2 regions of the Rhizobium indicum genome follow, and region 1 is predicted to be linked to the other one. Evidence: riboswitches for the same ligand, from Rfam matches in the RefSeq annotation. Region 1 holds a riboswitch; the other holds the start of a gene.
What was found. Region 1 has a riboswitch for cobalamin ahead of FFM53_RS22710 (ABC transporter substrate-binding protein). Riboswitches for the same ligand answer to the same signal wherever they lie in the genome.

Region 1 (5,789 bases):
AGCGATCCCGAAAGGCGGATCGTCGACAGCAGCGCCGACAGCACGTCGTCGCGCGCAACACCCGCAGCGTCTGGATTTTCGGACAAGGCTTCACGCATTCCGGCCAAATACGCGCGCCGCGCACCCTCCTATGGTGTTCCCGCTCGCTCGTAGTGAGCGTTCACGTCAACTCACTGGGAGAATACTATGCAAACTCAAAGCGACAAACTGGTCGTGCTTGTTACCAAGGGCATCGAATCCGAACTGTCCTCCGTCGCCTTCACCATTGCCAATGGCGGCATCACCGCCGGGCTGAAGGTTTCTGTGTTCCTCACCAGCACCGGGATCGACCTGGTGCGCAAGGGCGGCCAGCGCATGACGCATGTGCCGCCGCTCGATCCGCTGTCGAGCCTGATCGAGAATTTCCAGCAGCGCGGCGGCACGATCTGGGCCTGCCCGCCCTGCGTGACCTCTCGCGGTTACACGCAGGAGGACATGCTCGACGGCGTCGTCATCGTCGGCGCCAGCGCCATGCATGCCGAGATCAAGGAGGGTGCTGCAACGCTGTCGTTTTGACGATACACCGTCGGGATGGGCGGGAGTTCGGGCGGCGTCTCCCGCCGGCGTCGTCAGGCTTTGCGGACCGGCGACAGGCGCGGAGGAATACCAAGCGCCTATTCTTGCGCTCGGCAATATACTTGTGAGATTGTATCGATATACATGCGATAATGCCCGACGAAGGCAGCGCGGGGACTTCGATGACATCCGTGAAGGTCAATGAGCTGATATCGGTGGCGGGGCAGCCCGATGCCGCAGGCTTTGCTGCCTTCGCGGCTCAAGGCTTTGCCGCCGTCATCAATGCCCGGCCTGACGGCGAGGAGCCGGAGCAGCCGGGCAATACGGTGGAAAAGGCTTCCGCCTCCGCGGTCGGGCTTTCCTACAGTTTCGTGCCGGTGAAGGGGACCGAGATCACCGAAGCCGATATCCGCGCCTTCCAGGCGGCGATGGCGCAAGCGAAGGGGCCGGTTGTCGCCCATTGCAAGAGCGGCACGCGGGCGCTGATGCTCTATGTGCTGGGCGAGGTGCTGGATGGGCGGATGAAGCCCGGGGATGTCGAAGCCTTCGGTCAAAACCTCGGTTTCGATCTTGCCGGCGCGCGCCGCTTTCTCGAGAAGCGGGCAGGGCAGGTGCCTCATGTGAAGGCCTTCTTCGAGCCCCGCACCTGCAGTGTGCAATATGTCGTTTCCGACCCGGCGACGAGACGCTGTGCCATCATCGACCCGGTGTTCGATTTCGACGAGATGTCGGGGGCGACGGGAACGGCCAATGCCGACGCCATCCTCGCTCATATCGAAAGTGAAGGGCTGACAGTCGAATGGATCCTCGACACGCATCCGCATGCCGATCATTTCTCCGCCGCGCATTATCTGCATGAGAAGACCGGCGCGCCGACGGCGATCGGCGCCCATGTCACCGACGTGCAGAAGCTCTGGAAGGAGATCTACAACTGGCCGGCCCTTAAAACCGACGGTTCGCAATGGGACCGGCTGTTTGCCGATGGCGACACGTTCGAGATCGGTGCGCTTAAAGTCCGCGTGATGTTTTCGCCCGGGCACACACTCGCCTCGATCACCTATGTGATCGGTGACGCCGCCTTCGTGCACGATACGGTGTTCACGCCGGATTCCGGCACGGCGCGTACGGATTTCCCCGGCGGCAGTGCGAGCGCCCTCTGGCACTCGATCCAGGCCATCCTGTCGCTGCCCGAGGAAACCCGGCTCTTTTCCGGCCACGATTATCAGCCCGGCGGCCGGCACCCGCGCTGGGAAAGCACGGTGGCGGCGCAGAAGCGCTCCAATCCGCATATTGCAGGCATCGACGAGGCCGGTTTCGTGGCGCTGCGCCAGGCACGCGACCGCACGCTGCCGAAGCCGAAGCTGATGCTGCACGCGCTGCAGGTGAATATCCGCGGCGGACGGCTGCCCGAGCCGGAGGGGAATGGCCGGCGGTATCTGAAGATACCGCTGGATGCTTTGTGAGAGCGGGGGATAGTTGGCCGGTGACGACGTCTGGACGCTGCGCCGCCCGGGAAAAAGAGCTGGGTATCAGGAGCGACCTTTGCCATCGAGCAATTCTGACACCGGTAGCGGCAGGTCTGGATGTGCACGGCATAATCCGAGTAGATCTTCCCTTGCATCCGGGTAATCCTGAAGTGCAGCACGACGGTACCATTTGAATGCTTCTGTCAGATCGATCTCGCAGCCCACGCCGTGCTCTTTCAACTGGGCTAGCCTGTACTGTGCACCAGCATGATCCTGATCTGCGGCTTGGCTGTACCATCTGACAGCGTCTGCTGCATCGATATCGCAACCGTCGCCGTCTTCTCTCATCAAGCCCAGCAAATATCGCGCGTCGGCGTGGCCTTGATTGGCGGCTTTCTCAAGCCACTCGCAGCCTTCGGGCGCGCTCTGTGCAACTCCGTCCCCCATGAGATAGAGGCCCGCCAGGAGGAATTGCGCGTCGGCATGACCTTGTTCGGCGGCTTTCTGAAGCCATCCCGCGCCTTCTGTTTTATCGCGGGTGACACCTTCACCTCGTGCGGTGATGTGGCCCAATTCAAATTGTGCTTGCGCATCGCCTTGCTCGGCTGCTTGGCGAATCGCGTCTATCCTGGCGGCGGCGAGATCGGTGCTATCCGGATTGCTCATTGCTACATCAAACCTCGTTGAAATCGGTGGCGCCAAAACTATGTCGGGGCCTGCCTTCCGCAATCCGTCGTGACGCAGGTCCGGCAACGACTACGCCTGCGGATGTCCCAGCGCTTTTTCCAGCACGCCAGGCGGCAGCTTCTGCGCGAGGGCATCGCCAAGCTTTGCCTCGAGGTCCCGCAATTTGCCGTCGAGGGAGGGAAGGCCCGCGGGGCCGAAGGCTTCGATGTAACGATCGGCTTCACCCTTTGCCAGGAATTCGACCAGGACGTTGTCCTCGACCCAGAGCTTGACGATCCGGAAGAGGCCGGTTTCCACCTGCTCGGCGCACCAGCCTTCGCGGGCGGCGGCAGTCTCGATCGACGCGGCGTCTACCGCGGCGCTGACCAGCACGTGGGCGGTGACCGGCTCGAAGGTCGCCGGGCGCTGGCGGATGCCGAGCGGTGCGTCCGGATCGAAGACCGCGGTTGCGGGCAGGATTTCGAGGAAGGAGCCTTGCGTATCGCCCGATACGACGAGCCAGGCGTCATGGGGAAAGGGCGGGGTCGGCGCCCGCAGCGCGGTCGCCTCCATGAGCTCCGCCAGCACCCGGGCGACGCGACCGGGATCGCGCACGCCGAACGACATGTGATGAATCATCGCGCGTCTCCTTCCATTGTTGCCGGCTGGCGGGCCTCGGTCCCGCGGGAACGCCGGCGTGCATCGTCGATCAGGGCCTGCACGGCCCATTGCGCGGCCTTCGCGGCTTCAGCGCCCGACAGGCTCCAGTTATCTTTCATGCTCTCCCATCCCGAAGCAGAGCAGAGCGCTGTCACAGCGGCGAGCAGATGCCGGGCATCTTCTGCGGGAATCGTCCCGGTGACATCGCGCAGCGCGATCGAAAACTTCTCGCGCCGCGCCTCGGCATGGGCGAGCCTCACCGCGCGACCATGAGGATTGTGCAGCATCGCTCTCACCAGCGGCTCGTCGCGGTCGAAGGCAGAAAAGAGCTCGGGAATATGCGCCACTACTTGCTCAGGCGAAGCCGGCAGCGCCGGCACGGCGATCAGCGCATTCACCCAGTGCCAGAACGCGGCGAGCAGTGTCTCCTTGTTGGCGAAATAGCGATAAAGCGTGCGCTGCGGCACGCCGGACTGGCGGGCGACGAGATCGAAGGTGACCTCGTCGCTACCGGCGCGCAACAGGGCGGCAAGACCTTCCATGATGCGGTCCTGCGTGATGGTCGCCAACTCTTCGCGGGCCGTGGGTCGAGGCGGTGTCACTTTATTCATGGCAGTATTAATGCCATAATGGCAGCATTGCTGTCAAACGTCTTCTGGCAACCGGCGGTTTGCGCGGTGAGACGGCATGAAGCGCATTTGTCGGTGAGGCGGCATGACACGCGGGAATAGTTATTGACGCCGGGCGGGCCGGCGACGTAACTGGGTGCGACGGTTCCCTGAAGATGACTCCAAGGGGATTAATAGGGAACACGGTGAGGATGACCCAGTAGGGACCGAGACCGTGGCTGCCCCCGCAACTGTAAGCGGATTGTCGATCATCTCAGGAGTGGCCAGCGACTGGCCATCTCTGAAGGGCTCATGGCCCTGCCACTGCGAGATATCGCGGGAAGGAGGATGAAACGACGGATATCCGCAAGCCAGGAGACCTGCCGTCAATCACGATCCAATCAACCGGGCGGGGATGCCCGGACAAGGAACAGATATGATTGACCTGCTGAACCTTCGCCGAATTCCGGCATGCATCCGTCTCGATTGGGCCTCCTGCGGCTAGTGCACGCCTAAGCGTGCTTTCGGTCCGCGCATATGCGCGGAACGGCCGTGATTTTCCCTTCATCGAGGTTTTCCATGCGCCAGATTCTCGCCACCATGACATTTGCCTTCGGGCTCGCCGGCTTTGCGGCACCAAGCCTTGCCGCGACCCGATATCCCTTGACCATCACCAATTGCGGCCAGCAGGTGACCTTCGAAAAGGCGCCATCCAAAGTCGTTTCGATCGGTCAGGGCATGACCGAAGTGCTCTTCTCGCTCGGCCTTGCCGACAAGATCGCCGGAACGGCCGTCTGGGTCGGTCCCGTCCTGCCGCAATATGCCGAGGCCAACAGCAAGATAAAGCGGCTTGCCGACAACGACCCGAGCTTCGAATCCGTCGTCGGGCAGGAGCCCGACCTGGTGACGGCCGAGTTCGAATGGCATGTCGGCGCGCAGGGCTCGGTCGGCAAGCGGGAGCAATTCAAGGATCTCGGGATCAATACCTATCTCGCGCCGGCCGATTGCGTCGCCAAGGTCAACACTGATGGCGGCGACGGCGTGCGCAAGGAGCTGTTCACGATGGACCTGATCTACCGGGAAATCGCCGAGCTCTCGGAGATCTTCGACGTCAAGGAGCGCGGCGATGCGCTGATTTCCAAGCTGAAGAAGCGCGAGTCGGATGCCGTCGCCTCGATATCAGGCGCGTCGGGCAAGAACCTGCCCGTCGTCTTCTGGTTCTCCAGCAAGGAGGTCAATGGCGACGCCTTCATCGCCGGCAAGAACAGCGCGCCCGCCTATATTCTGAAGACGATCGGTGCGAAGAACGTCGTCACCACGGAAGAGGAATGGCCGCTGGTCGGTTGGGAAACCATCGCCCAGGCTAACCCTGCCGTCATCGTGCTCGCGACCATGGACCGCCGCCGTTACGCCGCTGACGATCCCAAGGTCAAGGTCGATTTCCTCGAGAACGATCCTGTGACCAAGGAGCTGGACGCGGTCAAAAACAAGCACTTCGTGATGATGGACGCGCAGTCGATGAACCCGACGATCCGCACGATCGACGGTATCGAGACATTGGCGAACGGCATCAAGTCCTTCGGCCTGGCGCAGTGAAGGCAGTGTCGGTCAGGCAACAGGGATGGTGGGCGCTTGCCGCGCTCACCACGGCGGCACTTCTCCTGCTCGGGCTGATGGTCAGTCTTGCCGTTTCGATCGGCGAGATCGCGATCCCGCTTGCGACGACGGCGGAGGCGATTTCGAACCGTCTGTTCGGAACGGATTTCGAGCTCAGCCGCATCCACCAGGGCATCGTCTGGGATTATCGTCTGAGCCGCGCGCTCGTCGCGGCCAG
Region 2 (5,789 bases), 240 kb from region 1:
CGCCGTCTTGAAGGAGATCGCCCGCGCCAGCACCCGGCCATCGACTTCAGGCAGCGCCACGTTCATGCCCAGATCGCGCGCCGACAAGCCCTGCGAGGAAGCCGCCCATGCCTCTCTCGACGAGGCCGACAGGATCGCCTGCAGCACGATCGCCTCATTCGCCTCCAGCACCGTCGGCTGCCGGTCGGCACCGGGTGCCGAGACCGCAAAGCCGGTCGTGTTGATGACGACATCGGGTTTCAACGCCGAAAACACGCTTTCGAGAATGCCTGTCGAAACCGAATCCTTCAGGCTATAGGCAAAGACCGGCAGCGGGCGCAGGCCGAGTGTCGTCAGCGCTCCGATGAGAGCTTCTATCGGCCCCGTCTCGCCGCTCTGCACCAAGGCGCGGTAGAAGCTGATGGCGACGATGGGGGAAGATGTGGGTTCGAATCCCATCTTCTCTGCCGAGTTTGAGATACCCCCCTCTGTCCTGCCGGACATCTCCCCCACAAGGGGGGAGATCGAGGATGAGAGGTCTCGTTCCATCTCCTCGGCAGAAGATGCCGCGTCTTCAAGCGTTTCTTTTGTGGGAAGCCCAAGCGACTTGCCGATCTCCCCCCTTGTGGGGGAGATGTCCAGCAGGACAGAGGGGGGTGTCCCTAGCTCAACCGACAAACGGACAGCCACACGCGAAGACACCACGGCAGCAGAAACCAGCCGCCACTCCTCAACCCCGATCAGTCCACGCCCCGGCCACCAGATACCGGCTTTCATCAAAGGTGCCGCCGGTGCCGGCTTCTCCGTGCCTGCCAACATCGCCCCGGCATAATCGAGAAAGGCCCGCGCATTGGCATCGCCGCCCTCAATCAGATAGGCCCAGAGCGCGTTGAGATCATCGAGATCGATATTGGAGAAAGGAACCAGCCCGGCATCCGGTTTCGCATCGCCCGGCAGCACCGCAATCAGCGCCCCGGCGCGGGACGCTGCCGCATGCAGCGCTTCCAGCGCATAATGGAAATAGCTGGCGCCCCCGAGCGCCCGCACGACAATCAACTTGGCATGCCGCGCGGTGCGCTCGACATAGGTGTCGATAGACATCGGATGCTTCAGGCTCATCAGGCTGGCGAGCCGCAGCGAAGGCCCCGCCCCGCGCTCGCGATGGGCGGCCGCGATCGCGGCAAGCTCGCTGTCGGCCGCCGACAGGAACAGGATATCGCCCGGCGTCTGCCCGAGGTCGATTGCCTCCTCGCCGTCGCTGATCGTTCCCTGCTGGGCCAGAAGCAGATGCATGGGTCTATGCCAGCGCTTCGATCGCCGCCCTCACCGCGTCCTGATCCATTTCGTGCAGGCCGATGACGACAAGGCGCGTGGCGCGCTTTTCGCTTGGCGTCCAGGCGCGGTCGAAATAATGGTCGATGCGGCTGCCGACGGCCTGGATCTGGAGGCGCATCGGCTTGCCCGAGACATCGACGAAACCCTTGAGGCGCAGCACGTCATGGGCGGCAATGATGCCCTTAAGCGCTTCGACGAAGCCAGCGGGATCGGCAATGGGTCCGAGCTCGACGACGAAGCTGTCGAATTCATCATGGTCATGCGGCGCACCGTCCTCATGCTCCAGCTCGTGATGCGACTTGCGATTGGCGACATCGTCCTCTGTGCCGATGCCGAGACCGAGCAGGATACCGGCCGACACCTCGCCATTCCGCGCCTCGATCATCACGGGCTTGCGTACCGTGCGGGAGGCGACCTCGTCGCGTACCCTGATAAGACCGGCGGCATCGATCAGGTCTGTCTTGTTGAGCACGATGAGATCGGCGCAGGTCAGCTGGTCCTCGAACAGCTCCTCGATCGGGCTTTCGTGATCGAGCGATTCATCCTCGGCGCGGCGCGCATCGACGGCATCATGGTCATCGGCGAAACGGCCGGCGGCAACGGCGGCGCTGTCGACCACCGTGATGACGCCGTCGACGGTCACCTGGGTGCGAATGTCGGGCCAGTTGAAGGCGGCGACCAGCGGCTGCGGCAAAGCAAGGCCCGAAGTCTCGATGACGATATGGTCGGGCCTCTGCTCGCGCTCGAGCAGCTTCGTCATCGTCGGAATGAAGTCGTCCGCAACGGTGCAGCAGATGCAGCCATTGGTCAGCTCGATGATATCGTCCTCGGTGCAATTCTCCGCACCGCAGCCCTTCAGCACGTCGCCGTCGACGCCGAGATCGCCGAATTCGTTGATGATCAACGCAATCTTCTTGCCGCCGGCATTGGTGAGCAGGTTGCGGATCATCGTCGTCTTGCCGGCGCCGAGGAAGCCGGTGATGACGGTTGCGGGAATCTTCTGCTGGTTCATAGACTTAACCCTTCATTTTCAGCGGCAGGCCTGCCGCGATGAAATAAACTTCGGCGGCCTTCGCCGCGATCGATTGGTGCAGCCGGCCGGCATGATCGCGAAAATCCCGCGCCATGCGATTGTCGGGCACGATGCCGAGACCGACCTCATTGGAAACGAAAACGAGCCGCGCTTTCGCGGCGGGCAGGAAATCGGCAAGGGCGGCAAATTCCACCGCCGTGTTCCGCTCCTCCATCATCAGATTGGTGACCCAGAGCGTCAGGCAATCGATGAGCACGATGCGCCCCTCCCCGTCGATGGCGGAGAGCTTGCCGACGAGATCGAGCGGCTCCTCATGCGTTGTCCAGGACGGTCCGCGATCGGCCTTGTGTTGGGTGATGCGTGCCTGCATCTCCTCGTCCCAGGCACGCCCGGTCGCGACATAGTGACGGTCGAGGCCGGTCGCTGTGACGAGGGATTCGGCGAAACGGGATTTGCCGGAGCGTGCGCCGCCGAGGATGAAGGTGGCGGTCATACTCAAACGCCCCTCGGGGAGAGTGCGTAGTCGTGGCTTGCTCCGAATGCACCTTTCTCGGCTACTGAGGGTGTGACGCCCCCCTCTGTCCTGCCGGACATCTCCCCCACAAGGGGGGAGATTGAATCGCCGAGAGCTTTTCTCCAAACAATTGATGTAACACGACGGTCGTGCTGCTTGCCGATCTCCCTCCTTGTGGGGGAGATGTCCGGCAGGACAGAGGGGGGTACCCAGCATTCGACATAAGCGGCCGAAAACACTCCTCTTGCAGCGCTGCTTGGAGGCGTGGCGTGCGCCGCACCAGGCCGCGCCGAATTCAATCGTTCAGCCAAGACAACCTCCGTGCTGGCAACGGGCATATTGCCCAGGTGTGGGCTTCTCGCCCGGCACGCATGGCAGGTCTCCTGGCTCGCGGTTATCGGCCGCGATCGGGGCAGACCGGAAACCGGTCGCCCTGATCGTGCCAGCGGATCATCCTCGCCTTCCCGGCTGCATCGGTGAAAAGGTGGACGATTCGTAGACTTGAGAGGCGTCCGACCCCGGTTGATCACCATGCATATCCAGTGGCTTTTCCGGCATGTCGCCCATCCCGCCCGCCTGCATTATTGCAAGCCGCCGGCCGGAAGAGCTAGAAGCCGGATGGAAGACCCTGACCGCTCTACAGTCGCGGGGTCGGCTGTGATGAAGGCGCCCGGCTTGGGTCCGCCCCGTCACATTCCCTTTTCATCCGGAAGGGCGCAACACCGATCCGAAACCATCCGTTATGTCAGGATGGTCGGGAGACCATCCGTTGAGGGATGGTTAGGCAAGCGCAGGGGTGAAGTCAACCGGCCTTGGCGGCCGCCCGATCGCCGGTTCCGAGGTGTGGCCACCCAAACACGACTTACCCTACCTAAAATATCGTCATTTATCAGAGACTTACTTCATCGAAATTTGTTCCAACCGCCGGCTTTTCGCCGCAATTGCGTCGCAAGCGGACTGCGCGACCATCTCTGCCCTTGACCGGGCCTCTCCCCGCCTAGTTGTCTAGCCATGCTTATGAAATTGGATCGGCGCCGTTTCCGCGCGCTGCGTGTTTTCTTCGATCCGGGACGCCTGCGGGCGCTGGCCCGCCGTAGCGAGGTCGGCCTGTCGCTGGCAGGCGCCGTCGTCGGCGTCATCTCAGGTCTCGCCGTCACCGGCATGAGCTACGTCTCCAACGAGCTGCATCAGCTGGTCTTCGGCATCGCCGACAGCGAACGGTTGAGCTCGTCCGAGATCGAGAACAAGCTGCTGCTGCTCACCGCCCCGGTTATCGGCGGCGCTCTGCTCGGCCTGTTGCTTCTAGTGCTGGCGAAACGCCGCAAGAAACCGATGGTCGACCCGATCGAGGCCAATGCGCTGCATGGCGGCCGCCTGTCCTTGACCGACAGCATCATCGTTGCCGTGCAGAACCTGATCTCCAACGGTTTCGGCGCCTCGGTCGGACTGGAGGCCGGCTATACCCAGCTTGCCGCCGGGCTCGCTTCCAAATTTGGTCTGAAGCTGCAGCTTCGCCGCTCGGACCTGCGCACCCTCGTTGGCTGCGGCGCGGCGGGCGCCATCGCCGCTGCCTTCAACGCGCCGCTGACCGGCGCCTTCTATGCTTTCGAGCTGATCATCGGCACCTATACGATCGTCTCGCTGACCCCTGTCGTCGTCTCCGCCCTCGTCTCCACCCTGATCGCAAGGCTGCTCGCCGGCAGCGATTTCACCATCGATATCGGCAGCTTCGGTTCGGTCGTGCCGGCCGATTATATCCCAGCACTTCTGCTCGGCGCTTTCTGCGCCGGTGTGGGCATCCTGATCATGCAGGGCGTCGCCTTTGTCGAGGAGCTGGCGCGCAAGAGTTCGATCGCCCCACCCTTCCGCCCGGCGCTTGGCGGCATCATCGTCGGGCTGCTGGCGATGATCTCGCCTCAGGTGCTCTCGGCCGGCCACGGTGCGCTGCATCTCAACCTTTCCCGTGACGTGGCGATCCCGACGCTGATCGGCCTCTTCCTCTTGAAATCCTTCGCCTCGGCGATCTCGATCGGCTCCGGCTTCAGGGGCGGACTGTTCTTCGCCTCGCTATTCATGGGCGCCCTGCTCGGCAAGCTCTTCGCCTATTGCGGCCCCTATTTCGCCGATGCGACGCTGACGCCCGTCATCTATGCCGTGGTCGGCATGAGTTCGCTTGCCGTCGCCGTCATCGGCGGGCCGCTGACCATGACGTTCCTGGCGCTCGAAATCACCGGCGATTTTCCGATCACGGCACTGGTGCTCGCTGCCGTCATCACCTCCTCGCTCGTCGTGCGTTCGACCTTCGGCTACTCCTTCGCCACATGGCGGTTCCATCTGCGCGGAGAAAGCATCCGCAGCGCCCATGACGTCGGCTGGATCCGCAACCTGACGGTCGACAAGCTGATGCGCGCCGACGTCAAGACGGCAAGGGCGGGCATCTCTCTGGAGGAATTCAAGCAGGCCTTCCCAATCGGCTCGACCCAGCGCGTCATCCTCGTCGAGGAGAGCGACAAATATGCAGGCCTCGTGCTGGTGCCGGAGATCTACGCCAACCCGACCGACGCCCAGGACGAGGGCAAGACGCTTGCCGATTTCATCCACTACCGCAACGACTTCCTGCAGCCGCAGATGAATGCCAAGCAGGCGGCGGCGATCTTCGACAAGAGCGAAAGCGAAGCACTCGCCGTCGTCAACAACCTGATCGAACGCAAGGTGATCGGCCAGCTCAGCGAAAGCTATACGCTGCGCCGCTACAGCGAAGAACTCGACCGCCGCCGCCGCGAGGTCTCAGGCGAGATCTGAGCGCCGTCGCGCCGATCGGATCGACGCTTCAGGATACGGCGTCGGCAAGCTTGAACACGTTTACCGCTTTCGAAACCCCGCGCAACTCGAAGGATCCCAGACATTCGTTGGCGACGGCGCAAGTGA

Region 2: linked by a shared signal. The riboswitch ahead of cobU (bifunctional adenosylcobinamide kinase/adenosylcobinamide-phosphate guanylyltransferase) and the one ahead of FFM53_RS22710 (ABC transporter substrate-binding protein) in region 1 are both predicted to bind cobalamin.

The regions. Positions count from the first base shown of each region.
Region 1 covers NZ_CP054021.1:4,658,680-4,664,468, forward strand. The annotation lists gene FFM53_RS22680 (AraC family transcriptional regulator) at 1-98, opposite strand, end outside; gene FFM53_RS22685 (DsrE family protein) at 187-555, shown strand; gene blh (bifunctional sulfur transferase/dioxygenase Blh) at 738-2,018, shown strand; gene FFM53_RS22695 (tetratricopeptide repeat protein) at 2,085-2,687, opposite strand; gene FFM53_RS22700 (hypothetical protein) at 2,778-3,326, opposite strand; gene FFM53_RS22705 (TetR/AcrR family transcriptional regulator) at 3,323-3,889, opposite strand; cobalamin riboswitch at 4,102-4,357, shown strand; gene FFM53_RS22710 (ABC transporter substrate-binding protein) at 4,535-5,551, shown strand; gene FFM53_RS22715 (FecCD family ABC transporter permease) at 5,548-5,789, shown strand, end outside.
Region 2 covers NZ_CP054021.1:4,901,582-4,907,370, reverse strand. The annotation lists gene cobN (cobaltochelatase subunit CobN) at 1-1,272, opposite strand, end outside; gene cobW (cobalamin biosynthesis protein CobW) at 1,277-2,326, opposite strand; gene cobU (bifunctional adenosylcobinamide kinase/adenosylcobinamide-phosphate guanylyltransferase) at 2,331-2,840, opposite strand; cobalamin riboswitch at 3,218-3,614, opposite strand; gene FFM53_RS23835 (chloride channel protein) at 3,873-5,663, shown strand; gene FFM53_RS23830 (adenylate/guanylate cyclase domain-containing protein) at 5,692-5,789, opposite strand, start outside.